Regions from separate parts of the Burkholderia sp. KL41 genome, predicted to be linked through region 1. Evidence: riboswitches for the same ligand, from Rfam matches in the RefSeq annotation. Region 1 holds a riboswitch; each other region holds the start of a gene.
The links. Region 1 has a riboswitch for cobalamin ahead of PQB87_RS08900 (HoxN/HupN/NixA family nickel/cobalt transporter). Riboswitches for the same ligand answer to the same signal wherever they lie in the genome.
Positions count from the first base shown of each region.

Region 1 (4,275 bases):
ATCGATCACGACCGCCTTCGCGTGCTGCAACACGTCGTCGACGTAGAAATCGACCGACGCCGGCTGCCGCAGGAACGTGACGTTCGCGAGCCGCACGCTCGGGAAGCCGGCCGGCAGGTGCGGCACGACGCTGGCAAGCAGCGACAGCGTCGTGTCGGCCGAGCTCAGGATCACGATGTCGGCCGGTTGCTGGTCGATCCGGACGACACCCTGCGTATCGTCGACGAAGCCGCCCGGCGTGGTGCGCAGCAGATGCATCGTGCGTTACGCCTGTTGCGGTTCGGCCGCGCACGCGGCGTCGAACGCGCGTTGCAGCACGGCCGCGTCGAGATCCTCGCCGATCAGCACGAAGCGGCTCGCGCGCGTTTCGCCGTCCTGCCAGCGGCGGTCGAAATAGCTGTCGAAGCGGCGGCCGACACCCTGGATCACGAGCCGCATCGGCGCGCCGGGCAGCGCGGCGAAGCCTTTCGCGCGGTAGATCGTATGCGCTTCGACGACGCGCTGCAGCGCGGCGATCGTCGCCTCGCGCGTGCCGGCGTCGCCGGACACGACCACCGAGTCGAAATCGTCGTGATGGTGATCGTGATCGCCGTCGTCGGCCGAGCCGTGATGGTCGTGGCGCAGGTGGATCGTTTCTTCCGACGCCGATTCGAGGCCGAGCAGCATCGCGAGATCGAGCTCGCCGCGCGTCGCGCGCACGATCTTCACCTGCGGCGGGATCTCGTCGCGAATCGCGGTTTCGATCTGCGCAAATTCCGCATCGCCGACGAGATCGGCCTTGTTCACGATCACGAGATCGGCGGACGACAGTTGATCGGCGAACAGCTCGTGCAGCGGCGATTCGTGGTCGAGGTTCGGGTCGGCGCGGCGCTGCGCGTCGACGGCCTGCGGGTTTTCCGCGAACTGGCCGCTCGCGGCGGCCGGCCCGTCGACGACGGTCACGACCGCGTCGACCGTGAAGCTGTTGCGGATCGTCGGCCAGTTGAACGCCTGCACGAGCGGCTTCGGCAGCGCGAGCCCGGACGTCTCGATCAGCACGTGGTCGATGTCCGCGCGACGCTCGACGAGCGCTTCCATCACCGGATAGAACTCTTCCTGCACGGTGCAGCACAGGCAGCCGTTCGCGAGTTCGTAGAGCTGGCCCGACGCTTCGCCCTGCGCACCGTCGGCATCTTCGCAGCCGATGCCGCAACCCTTGAGGATTTCGCCGTCGATGCCGAGTTCGCCGAATTCGTTGACGATCACCGCGATGCGGCGGCCTTCGGCGTGTTGCAGGATGTGGCGCATCAGCGTCGTCTTGCCGCTGCCGAGAAAGCCCGTGACGATCGTGACGGGAAGCTTGCGTAGGGTCATGGAATATCCAGGTTGGTAAGGGAGAGTCACGCCGAGATCGTCACGTCGATCTCGTCGTAGCGCTTTAGCCGGTAGATCAGGGCCGACACGAGCCAGCAGGCGAGGAACAGGCCGATCACGACATAACCGAGCATGCCGAAGTGCGACGCCACCATCGACGCGAAGTCCCACACCGGGCCCTGCAGCGACAGCTTGTCCGCGAGCAGCGCAAGCACCTCGATGCCGCCGATCAGCGCGGCGACCAGCACCGACACGAAGGTGATCGTCATGTTGTAGTAGATCTTGCGGATCGGCCGCACGTACGCCCAGCGATACGCACCCATCATCAGGATGCCGTCGGTCGTGTCGACGAGCGTCATGCCGGCGGTAAACAGCATGGGCAGCGCCATCACCGACCAGAACGACAGGCCGCCCTGCACCTGCGCCGCCGAGATGCCGAACAGCGCGATCTCGGTCGCCGTGTCGAAGCCGAAGCCGAACAGGAACCCGACCGGATACAGGTGCCAGCTGCGCGACACGAGCCGGAACAGCGGACGGAACAGGCGCGCAAGCACGCCGCGCTGGTTCAGCAGCATGTCGAGATCGGCGTCGACGATCGGCTCGCCGCGCCGCGCGGCGCGAAACGTCCGGTAGACGGAAATCAGGATCAGCAGGTTCGCGATCGCGAGCACCAGCAGGAAGAACGCCGATACGCTCGTGCTGATCACGCCGCCCCACGCTTTCATGCTCTCGAAGCGCGCGAGCGACGCGGCCGTGAGCGTCACCACGACCGACATCACGATCACGACCGTCGAGTGGCCGAGCGAGAAGAACAGGCCCGCGCCGAGCGGGCTGCGGCCCTCCTGCATCAGCTTGCGCGTGACGTTGTCGATCGCCGCGATGTGGTCGGCGTCGACCGCATGACGCAGCCCGAACACGTACGCGAGCAGCGCGGTGCCGAGCAGCACGGGCTGGCCGTGGAAGGCGGCGAATGCCCAGATCCACGCGCCTGCGTTGAAGGCGATCAGCAGCGCATAGATCGCGACGATCTTGCCGCGCAACCCGGACGGACTGTCGTTGAACAGGCGAAACAGCGAATCGGGCATGACGCTCCCTTGCGAACGGTCGACATGAAGAATGCCAACACGGCCGTCGCTGCGCGGCCCCGCGCGATCCGGCCCTTCGTCGCACCGGAACATGCGCGCTCGCGCAGGCGGCCGGACGTCGGGAATCGGGAAACGCTCGGGTGTCGGGCACGCTGCGGCCGTGGACGATGCGCCGCCTCCCCGCGGCGCTGAACCCCAACGTTTAGGCCGGTATCCGGGCTGACGAACACGCCGCTTCGCCTTCCCGGATGCGCAAGGCATCCAGTGGCGGTCGTCCGCATGCGCGCGGCATGCGGCGAAGCGGCGTTGCATCGCGGCGGGCACGATGCGTTCGCTTACCGTTGCGGGGGCAGCACAGGTTGGCTCGACTGCGATGCAGGCAGGCTCCCTGTTTCCCGTTTAACTGCGCGCGCCGGAGCGGCGCGCGCGAGCACCAAAACGCGTGCGAGTGTAGGCGCCGGGGGCGGGAGCGTCAAGGCGACGAGCGGCCAGGCCGGCCGGATGAACCGGCGGGCAGCGATCCGGCGCGGGTTTGCCGGGGAAATCGTTCGACTGTCTGACGCACCCGACAACCCGTGCGGGATCGAGCGCGAAGCAGTACGACTCGCCATCCGAAGCGGTTTTTCAGAATTGACGGCCGTTCACGTTGTCCGCAATCGCAAGGCCAGCGCCGCAGCAGGTGCAGCGTGGGGTTGCGCGCAGAAACGTTCATTCTCTTTGGAGATTCGGATGATTGACGTTGCGCAGCCGATATTCGATTGTCCGCTTCAGACAGTTTTCGATGATCGAGATAAACCACTGCGACACATTCGTTCAGACCATGAATATTGTCCGATTGTATGTGGCCATCGCCGTATGGCTGTCGATGGCGCTCTTGTTTCCGTTTGCCCTGAAGGGGATGGATTCCCCTCTTGCAACGGTCGCGAAAGTACTGATGTGGTCGTACTGCATTCTGCAAACGCTACGGGAATCGAAGCGGTGCTTGTGAAGCAGCCCGCTGCGACTAAGAGCCGATCGCGTATATCGCACCTGTTTCGCAATCGGCATCGAGCCGCATCGGCCGCCGGCGCACTGGCCGGTGCCGCGGTCTGTGGCCCGAATCGCGGCGGCATCGGCGGCAGTTCCGGCTCGTCCGGAGGCGCGGGCGGTTGCCGAAGCCTTACTTGAAACACCTGGCGACTGTGCGCCGCCGCGCTTTGCGGGATCGGGGCATGGCTTTCATTTGCTCGGCGACATGTTCGCCGAGCGTCGCAAAGACCGACGACGGGTGAGCGCCCACCCCGCATGCGTTTGCGCCGGTGCGCTGTGCTATCGTATGCGCCGCGTTCGGTGCTCGCATGCGCATTCCGTGCATGCAGTTAAACGGGAAACAGGAGGCGGATCGTCGCCCTGCCTGTGCTGTCCCCGCAACGGTACGCCGCCCGCGCGACGCGCTTCCCCGCGCACGCGCCCATGCCGCCCACGATGCCACTGCCCTTCCACCGGGCGGGAAGGCTGCGGCCTGGCAAGCGGCCAGCCCGGATACCGGCCGACGCAAGGGGCGAGCCCGACGCTCGCCGAACGCCCGATCCGCGGGGGACGGATCGGGTGCGCATTCCGCCCGCGTTCGCGCGGGCTTCGCCCGATCCGTTATGCGTTGCCTGTCTGCCGGCCGCCGATGTGCCGCCCGCCTTCCCCTTTCCACTGTTTCGACACGGTGCGCGCCGTGCCGCGCCCGATGAGTCGCGCGTGGCTCATCGGCGCCGGCCCCGGCGACGCCGACCTGCTGACGCTCAAGGCCGTCCACGCGATCGGCTCGGCCGACGTGCTGCTCGTCGACGATCTCGTGAACCCCGAC
Region 1 is NZ_CM174446.1:1,915,770-1,920,044, reverse strand. It holds gene cobN (cobaltochelatase subunit CobN) at 1-258, opposite strand, end outside; gene cobW (cobalamin biosynthesis protein CobW) at 265-1,353, opposite strand; gene PQB87_RS08900 (HoxN/HupN/NixA family nickel/cobalt transporter) at 1,380-2,438, opposite strand; cobalamin riboswitch at 2,627-2,891, opposite strand; cobalamin riboswitch at 3,748-3,985, shown strand; gene cobA (uroporphyrinogen-III C-methyltransferase) at 4,096-4,275, shown strand, end outside.

Region 2 (4,275 bases), on a different replicon from region 1:
CGTGCCAGGTCAGCCACAGCGTGCTCGGCTGCCCCGGCACCGCGACGGGCGGCGACACCCAGTGGCCAGCCGCCGTCAGCCCGCGTGCCGCGTGGCCCGGCAGGTAGCGGTCGCGCAGCAGCGCAAGCACGTCGGGAATGCGCTCGGGCGCGAGCGTGATTTCGTCTACGATCTGGATCATTCGCGTGTCGTCCGTAGTCGTTCGTGACAAGGATCGGCGGCCGGCCTACGCCGTTCCGGCGAGGCCGCGGGTGGCCGGCGTGGATAGCATTCTTGCGTGGCGGCGATGAGCGGGCCCCTACCGGCCCGCTCACCGGCCCCTGTCGCAACGATCAGATCGGGAAACTCATGAAACAGCGCGCCATGCCGGCCCGCGGCCGTATCCTGCCGGGCCTCGGCGCGCGCCTGCTGAGCGAACTCACGCGCAGCGGCGCGCCGCCGGCCGACCGCGATGCGCAGCCACCTCGACCGGCGACGACACCGGGCGATTTCGTCGCGCTGTACCGCGACGCGATCGAGCGGCTCGAGGCGCGGGTCGCGCGCGGCGACGGTCACCCGCCGATGCGCAAGCGCGAAGTCGACCTGATGTGCCGCTGCCTGCTGAGTTGCGCAACGCTCGCCGACGCGATCCGCTGTGCGGCCGAGTTCTGCGAAATGCTGCAGCCGCGCGCCGGTCACCTGACGCTTGCGATGCGCGATGGGCGTGCGCTGTTCCGGATGGATTCGCTGCGGCGTACGCGCAGCCCGGCCGCGTGCCTGGTCGACCTGACCGGGCTGTTCTGCTACCTGCAGCTGTTCGGCTGGCTGATCGGGCAGCCGTTGCGGCCGACCGACGTGTGGCTCGGCCATCCGCGCCGCGACGACGCGATGCCACTGCTCGGACTGTTCAATGCGCCGGTTGAAGTGGGCCGCAAGACCTACGGTTTCGCGTTCGATGCGGCGCGGCTCGCGTGCCGCGTGATCCGGCAGCCGGCCGAGCTCGACGCGTTTCTCGTCGATTTTCCGTTTCGCCTGATCGATGCGGCACCGGCCGTCGTGTCGTGGACGCAGCAGGTGCGCGGTTTCCTCGATGCGGCGCTCGCGCACGAACAGGCGTTGCCGGCACTCGCCGAACCGGCCGCGTGGCTCGGGGTCAGCGAGGCGACGTTGCGGCGGCGGCTGATGGCCGAGCACACCGGTTATCACGCGCTGAAGGAGCAGTGTCTCGCCGAAGCCGCGCAACGCTGCCTGCGCGAATCGGACTGGCCGGTCGCGCGGATTGCCGCGCATCTCGGGTTCGGCGGCGAGGAGGCGTTTCGCCGCGCGTTCGTCCGGTGGACAGGGGTCGCGCCGAGCCGGTTCAGGCGCGATCGCACGGCGTCGAACCACCCTGTTTCATCAGACATGAAACGCGGCGCCGACGCATGAAGGAAAGGATTTCGAAAGGATTTGCCCGGCAATGACGTTTTTTCGCATCCCTGCGTCGCCGGATATTTGACGTAGCGGCGCGCACGCCATTACCCTTGCGCGCTGATGGTGCCCGGAGACGGGATCAAAAGGGAACGCAGGAGAGGCCATGCCTCGAATCTGCGGCTGCCCCCGCAACTGTGAGCGGTGAATTCGTGCCACTGCGTGCCACTGGGAAACCGGGAAGGCCCGCACGAATGACGACCCGCGAGCCAGGAGACCTGCCATCGACCCGAGGTCCAGGCAGCCGCACCGGGCGGGGTGTCCCGGAGCGCCAGGCACCGCCGTTGGCGGTCGCCCGCTGCATGGACGGCCCGACCTCAGGATCCGCCCGATGTCCATTGTTACCGCATCCGCTTCCGCACCGGAAGCGCCGCGCCGGCACGCCGCCGGCCTGCACGGCCCGCCCGCACGCACGTGCCGTCCCCCATCGACTGCGTCCGCCGGCGTGCGCCGCGCCGACGCCCGCGACACCGGCCTGCCCGGCCCGGTCGCGCGATAACCCGATCACCGATAACAAGACCGGTGCTGCCCGCCGCCCGCTCACGATCGACGCCAGCGCAGCCCGACGACAACGACAGCCTCATGAAGATTCGACACCTCCTTGCCACGTCCGCCGCGACCGCGCTCCTCTCGCCCCTCGCCCACGCCGCCGGCGACACCGCGGTTTCGCAACCGGCCCCGGCCGCCGAAGGCACCGACCTGCCGACGATCGACGTGACCGACACGCGGCGCCTGCCCGAGTCGTTCGACCAGCGTTATGCGACGACCCAGGTGCTCACGCGCACCGATCTCGACCGGCTGTCGCCGAGCGACCCGAGCATCACGCAGGCGCTTGCGACGCTGCCCGGCGTGACCGTCTCGCAGAACGGCGGCCCCGGTTCGTCCGCGTCGGTCAGCATCCGCGGCTCGTCGGCCAACCAGGTCGCCGTGTTCATCGACGGCATCCGGATCGGCTCGCCGACCACCGGCATCGCGCCGTGGGCCGACTTGCCGACCGAAGCGTTCGAACGTGTGGAAGTGATTTCGGGGCCGGCTGCCGCGTCGTTCGGCGCCAATGCGATGGGCGGCGTCGTGCAGCTCTTCACGCGCCGCGCCGCCAACCAGCCGAACCAGACGACCGTGTCGTTCGGCGGCGGGTCGAACAAGACGTTCGACACGCAGCTCCGCACGTCGGGCACGGTGCCGTCGACCGGGCCGCTCGCCGCGCTCGGCGGGCTCACCTACTCGCTCGGCCTGCGCTCGTACAACACGGCCGGCATCGACTCGACGCGGCCCGTGCTGCCGTACCATGAGGCCGGCCGCAACCCGTACCACGCGCAGGATCTCGATGCGCGCCTCGGCTACGCGCGCGACAACTGGTCGATCTCGACGTTCGCGCTGTATCACCGGTCCGATCTGTCCTACGACAACAGCGGTTATGCGAACCGCCAGCTCGATCATCAGCTGACGACCGGTATCGCGTTCCATCTCGACATCACACCCGACACGCAGCTCGACCAGTCGTTCGGTTATGCGAACGATCGCCAGTTCCTCTACGCGAGCGATCCGGCCATCCCGACCGACCAGATCAATTCGCAGCGCATCAGCACGTCGACGTCGTTGACGCATCAGGAACGCGGGTTCCACCTGTTCGGGCTGCCGCTGTCGGGCGAGACCAAGCTCGCCTACGACTTCACGCGCGAGCAGGCGTTCCTGCCGGTCGATATGCCGGGCGGCATACCGACGCGCAACGATTCCGCGTTCTCGCTGCATCAGTCGGCGACGCTCGGCAGCGTGACGATGTTCCTCGCGGGGCGCCATGAAATCATCGCCGGGCAGTCGGTGAATACGGGTAACGCGGCGCTGTCGTGGGCGATCACGCCGGTGTATACGGCGCGCGTGTCGTACGGCAATGCGTTCAAGCTGCCGACGTTCAACGACCTGTACTACCCCGGCTACGGCAATCCGGATCTCAGCCCGGAACGCAACACGTCGGTCGAGGCCGCGGTCGATGCGAACACGTCGTACGGTACGTTCACGGCCGCGATCTACGACACGCGGGTCACCAACCTGATCGCGTACAACCCGGCGACGTTCTCGCCGATGAACATCGGTCGCGCGCATATTCGCGGCATCGACCTGTCGTACAAGGGGACGATCGGCCGCTCGACGCCGGTGAGCGTCGCGGTCGGGATCCTCAATCCGCAGGACGAGACCAACGACTCCTGGCTCAGCCGCCGTCCGCGCCAGACGGTCAGCGTCAACATCGATCACACGTGGGATGAACTCCACCTGCATGCGTTGAGCACGGGGGCGTCGCTGCTTTACGGCGGCACGACGTTCGACGATCCGGCCAACTCGACCTATCTGCCGTCGTACCTGACGGTGGGCCTGCGCGCGTCGTACCGGATCAATTCGCACCTGACGGTGTCGGCGACGGTGTCGAACCTGTTCGACCGGCAGTACATGACCGCGTATGGATACAACACGCTTGGGCGGACGGCGTTCGGGAAAGTGAGTTACACGTTCTGACGGGTGATTGAGGAGACCTTGGCGCGGTGGGCGGCAAGGTCTCCCGTCGGGAAGCAGAGTTTGATGCTTCCGTCACCGGGTATGGGAAACGGTATTGCGACCCAAACCCGTCTACGGGCTGGTGACTGCGGATCTGCCGGTCTTTCGGTCGCGCCACGGGCGTCAATGTCCGTATCAACACTGTTAGACTGCGGACGCCTTCCCCGTAGATGTACTCACCATTCAGGACATCGACATGACCGAATGCACGCTCACGTTTGCCAGTCAGATCGAATGGGAAAGCTGGTTAGGGGAAAACGGCAGCACGTCAACCGG
Region 2 is NZ_CM174447.1:1,805,217-1,809,491, reverse strand. It holds gene PQB87_RS25610 (hypothetical protein) at 1-181, opposite strand, end outside; gene PQB87_RS25605 (helix-turn-helix transcriptional regulator) at 349-1,407, shown strand; cobalamin riboswitch at 1,497-1,689, shown strand; gene PQB87_RS25600 (TonB-dependent receptor domain-containing protein) at 2,032-3,960, shown strand; gene PQB87_RS25595 (YdeI/OmpD-associated family protein) at 4,196-4,275, shown strand, end outside.
Region 2: another riboswitch for cobalamin. It lies ahead of PQB87_RS25600 (TonB-dependent receptor domain-containing protein); the one in region 1 lies ahead of PQB87_RS08900 (HoxN/HupN/NixA family nickel/cobalt transporter).

Region 3 (4,275 bases), 1.0 Mb from region 1:
GCACGCTGAGCAAGCGGCTCATCAGGCACGCGGCCGACGACGTGTTCGCGATCCCCATCTCGCCGAAGCCGATCACGTTCGTGCCGAGCGACGCGTGCAGGCGCACGCGCGCCGCACCGGCTGCGAGCGCCGTCATCGCCTCGTCGCGCGTCATCGCAGGTTCCGTCGCGAAGTTGCGCGTGCCGCGCGCGACCGGCAGCGACACCAGGCGGTCGGACAGCGGCAGCGGCGACGCGACGCCCGCATCGACGATCTCGAGCGTGCTCTGCGCGACGCCCGAGAACGCATTGATCGCCGCGCCGCCGGCGAGGAAATTCGCGACCATCTGTGCGGTCACCGCTTGCGGATAGGGGCTCACGCCTTCGGCGGCAATCCCGTGATCGCCGGCGAACACGATCATCACGGGACGCTGCACGACCGGCCGCTCGGTGTGCTGGATCAGGCCGACCTGCAGCGCGACTGCCTCGAGCTGGCCGAGGCTGCCGGGCGGCTTGGTCTTGTGGTCGATCACATGCTGCAGGCGCTTGCGCAGCACGTCGTCGAGCGGTGCGATCGCGGGCGGGAAGTGGGTCGGGGTCGTCATCGGGAAGCCGTGTCGTGGGCGCGGCGTGCACCGCGCATCGGAAAAGGAAACGTCATTGTCGCTCGGGCCACGCCGGCAGCAGCGCGTCGCGGCCGTTCTCGCGGATCAGCACGAGCGGATAACCGAACGCGTCGCTCGCGCGCTCGGGTGTCAGCACGTCGTGCACGGGGCCGGCCCACGCGTGGCCACGGCCGTCGAGCAACAGCGCATGCGTCGCGAAACGCCGCGCGAGGTTCAGATCATGGCACGAGAACAGCACCGCGCGCGGGCCCGCGTCGAGCCAGGCGGCCAGCGCGGTCAGGCAATCGATCTGGTGATGCAGGTCGAGATGCGCGAGCGGTTCGTCGAGCAGCATCAACGGCGCGTCCTGGCACAGCGTCGCGGCCAGCGCGACGCGCTGCCGCTCGCCGCCCGACAGCGACAGCACGTCGCGCGACGCAAGCGCGGTCAGGTCGAAGGTCGCCAGCGCGTCGCGCGCGGCCGCGCGGTCGCCGTCGCGCTCCCAGCCCCAGCCGCCGAGATACGGAAAGCGGTTGAGCAACACCGTATCGAACACGGTCGCGCTGAATGCGTCGTGCAGTTGCTGCGGCATCAGTGCGCGGCGCTGCGCGAGCTGCGCGGGCGGCCATGCGGAAAGCGGCCGGCCGTCGATCTCGACGTGTCCGCCGGCCGGCGGCTGAAGCCCCGCGAGGGTCGCAAGCAGCGTCGTCTTGCCTGCGCCGTTCGGCCCGGCGATGCACCAGATCTCGCCCGGACGGAACGCCTGCGTGAAGCTATCGAGCAGCGTGCGCGCGCCAGCCTTCAGCGTCAGGCCGACGGCCGCGCAGCTCATCTCGTCGCCGCTGGCGCGCAATGCGGCACGGGTCATCGCATCGGCCTCCTGAGCAACATCCACAGGAACACCGGCACGCCGATCAATGCGGTCATCACGCCGACCGGCAGTTGCGCGGGCGCGATCGCGGTGCGTGCGAGCAGGTCGGCGGCCATCACGCCACCGCCGCCCGCGAGCATCGCGGCCGGCAGCAACATCCGCTGGTCGTTGCCGAATGCGAGCCGCAGCGCGTGCGGCACGACGAGGCCGACGAAGCCGATCGTGCCGGCGGTCGTCACTGCGGCCGCGGCGGCCAGCGATGCGACGAGATAGATCCGCACACGCAGGCGCGCGACCGGCACGCCGAGCGCGAGCGCCGTCGCATCGCCGCGCAGCAGCACGTTCAGTTGCGGCGCGGCCGGCAGTGCGATGCACGCGGCCAGCAGCAGCGCGCCCCACGCGAACCACGGTGTGCTCACGCCGTTCAGGTCGCCCGTCAGCCAGAAGATGATGCCGCGCAGCCGCGCATCGGGCGCGAGCGACAGCAGCAGCGTGACGAGCGCGCCCCACCCCGCCGCGATCACGACGCCCGTGAGCAGCAGCCGCGGCGACGCATCGCGCGACTCGCCGCGCCCCAGCTCGCGGCGCGCGAGTCCGAGCACGAGCACGACCGACACGAGCGAGCCGGCGAACGCCGACACATCGACGAGCCACCATGCGCCGCCCGCGATCATCGCGACGAGCGCGAAGCCGGCCGCGCCGCCGGACACGCCGAGCACGTACGGATCGGCGAGCGGGTTGCGCAGCAACACCTGCAACAAAGAGCCGGCCAGCGCGAGCAGCGCACCGCACGCGAAGCCCGCGAGCGCGCGCGGCAGGCGCAGCGTGCGGACGATGTCGGCGAACAGCGCGTCGCCGCCATGCGGCACGAGCGACGCGAGCGCCTGCCACGGCGACATCGGTACGCTGCCGATCGACAGCGACGCGACGAACAGCAATGCGACCGCCGCGGCCAATGCGGCCCAGATCGCGGTGGCGCGCACGGCGCTCATGCGGCCCTCCGCGCGACGGACGACACTGCGCGCATCGGCGCGCTACCGCTGCGGGCCGGGCGCGACATCGGCGCAGTGCAGCGTGTTGCAGGCATACCCAAGCTCGTGATCCTTGCGGTCAGGTGGTCGACGCGCGCGACGACCTTCCGGTGGTCGCCCGGTTCGAGAACGTCATCAAGATGGCAGAAATCGGCGCCGCCGACGATTGGGGTCAGCATCGAAGATCAATCCCGTGAAGCACTGCACGCCCCGCTTCCCCGCAGGCCGCGCGTCACGAAGCCCGTGCGGGCTCCCCGCCTCGGCCGGTATCCGGGCTGGCGGCGGTCCGGCTCGCCTTCCCGCGCGAAGACGCGCAGTGGCCCGCGTCCGCATGCGAAACGTGCATGCGGAACGCGCCCGAGCCGGCCTGCGTCATGCAACGCGGCCGCTTACCGTTGCGGGGGCAGCGCAGGTTGGCGGCGTCCTGGCGGAGCCCGCGCCCTGCTTCCCGTTTAACCGCGCGTTGCACGCGCGAGCACCGAGGCGGCGCCAGTTTAGGAGCGGGTCGCACGAGCGTCAAGGAAGCATCCGGGCACGCACGTGACGCGCCGATTCGCGGCAAGAAGCAGGGGTGTTACGACTGGAAACGTTACAGATGTCGGTTTGCGCGTTATTCCGCGCTAAAATGCTGGGTCTTTAGAGGACGCAGCAAATGCTCAACGAACTCGAAACCCTATCTCAAAATATTGGCCGTCTGATTTCGCTGAACAAGCGCTATCACTCGGAACGGCTCGCGCTCGAGGAGCAGGTCGCGCAATTGCGCGCGGACGCGGACACGGTCCGCGCGGAACTCGCGCAACTGCGCGACGAACGCAATGCGCTCGCGGCCGAGCGCGACACGCTGTCGGCAAAGATCGACGACGCCCAGGTGAAACTGAACGCGATTCTCGAAAAGCTGCCGCGCTCGAAAAGTGCGGAGCAAGCCGACAACCAGCTCGACCTGCTGGATGCGCAGGCGCGTACGGATGGCGATGACGCGGCCAGCCACGGAGAACATGCATGAGCACCAAGCAGATCGAAGTCTCGATTCTCGGTCAGGCCTATCGGCTCGCCTGCTCGGCCGAGACCGAAGCGGCACTGCTCGAAGCGGTCGCGCGCGTCGACGCCGAAATGTCGAAAATCCGCTCGAACAGCTCGGTACGCGGCACCGATCGCATCGCCGTGATGGCGGCGCTGTCGCTCGCTTCCGAATTGCTGCGGCTGCAAACGAGCGTGCGGCACGGTGAAGCATTTCCGGCGGAGGAAATCCGTCGTACAATGCACCAGATGAATGAACAGCTCGGCGCGGTGCTCGCACAGCACGAGACGCAGTAACGTTTTAATCGATGCGTCGATTCCCCTTGATCTCGGCGATCAACGGTGGTCAAATTGGCGCATCGAATCACAGTTCAGTCAGCTTCCCTGCCTGGTTCGCCAAGGTCATATATTCCTTGAACCAATGCCATGTGCACGGTTGCGGAAATTTGTAGCACGGGCGCGCGCGTCACTCTGTCTGATGTACCCGAAGTGCTGCTAACTGCGACCAATTCTGAACCTCAGGTTCAGGATGCCGGCCTAGCGGCCAAGGCGGGGGCCTATCCAACGGCATCGGGCGAAGCCCGGTGCCGTTTTCTTTTGTAGCAGCCTCTTTCTGCGTCGATCACGATCCATGCAATACTGGCTGATGAAGTCCGAACCGGACGAAGCAAGCATCGACGATCTCGCCAACGCACCGCAGCGCTCGCTGCCGTGGACGGGCGTGCGCAATTATCAGGCGCGCAATTTCATGCGCGACACGATGAAGATCGGCG
Region 3 is NZ_CM174446.1:2,934,691-2,938,965, forward strand. It holds gene cobT (nicotinate-nucleotide--dimethylbenzimidazole phosphoribosyltransferase) at 1-583, opposite strand, end outside; gene PQB87_RS13805 (ABC transporter ATP-binding protein) at 636-1,451, opposite strand; gene PQB87_RS13810 (FecCD family ABC transporter permease) at 1,448-2,446, opposite strand; gene PQB87_RS13815 (hypothetical protein) at 2,443-2,664, opposite strand; cobalamin riboswitch at 2,730-2,983, opposite strand; gene PQB87_RS13820 (hypothetical protein) at 3,138-3,488, shown strand; gene PQB87_RS13825 (cell division protein ZapA) at 3,485-3,799, shown strand; RNA gene ssrS (6S RNA) at 3,881-4,062, shown strand; gene PQB87_RS13835 (EVE domain-containing protein) at 4,134-4,275, shown strand, end outside.
Region 3: another riboswitch for cobalamin. It lies ahead of PQB87_RS13815 (hypothetical protein); the one in region 1 lies ahead of PQB87_RS08900 (HoxN/HupN/NixA family nickel/cobalt transporter).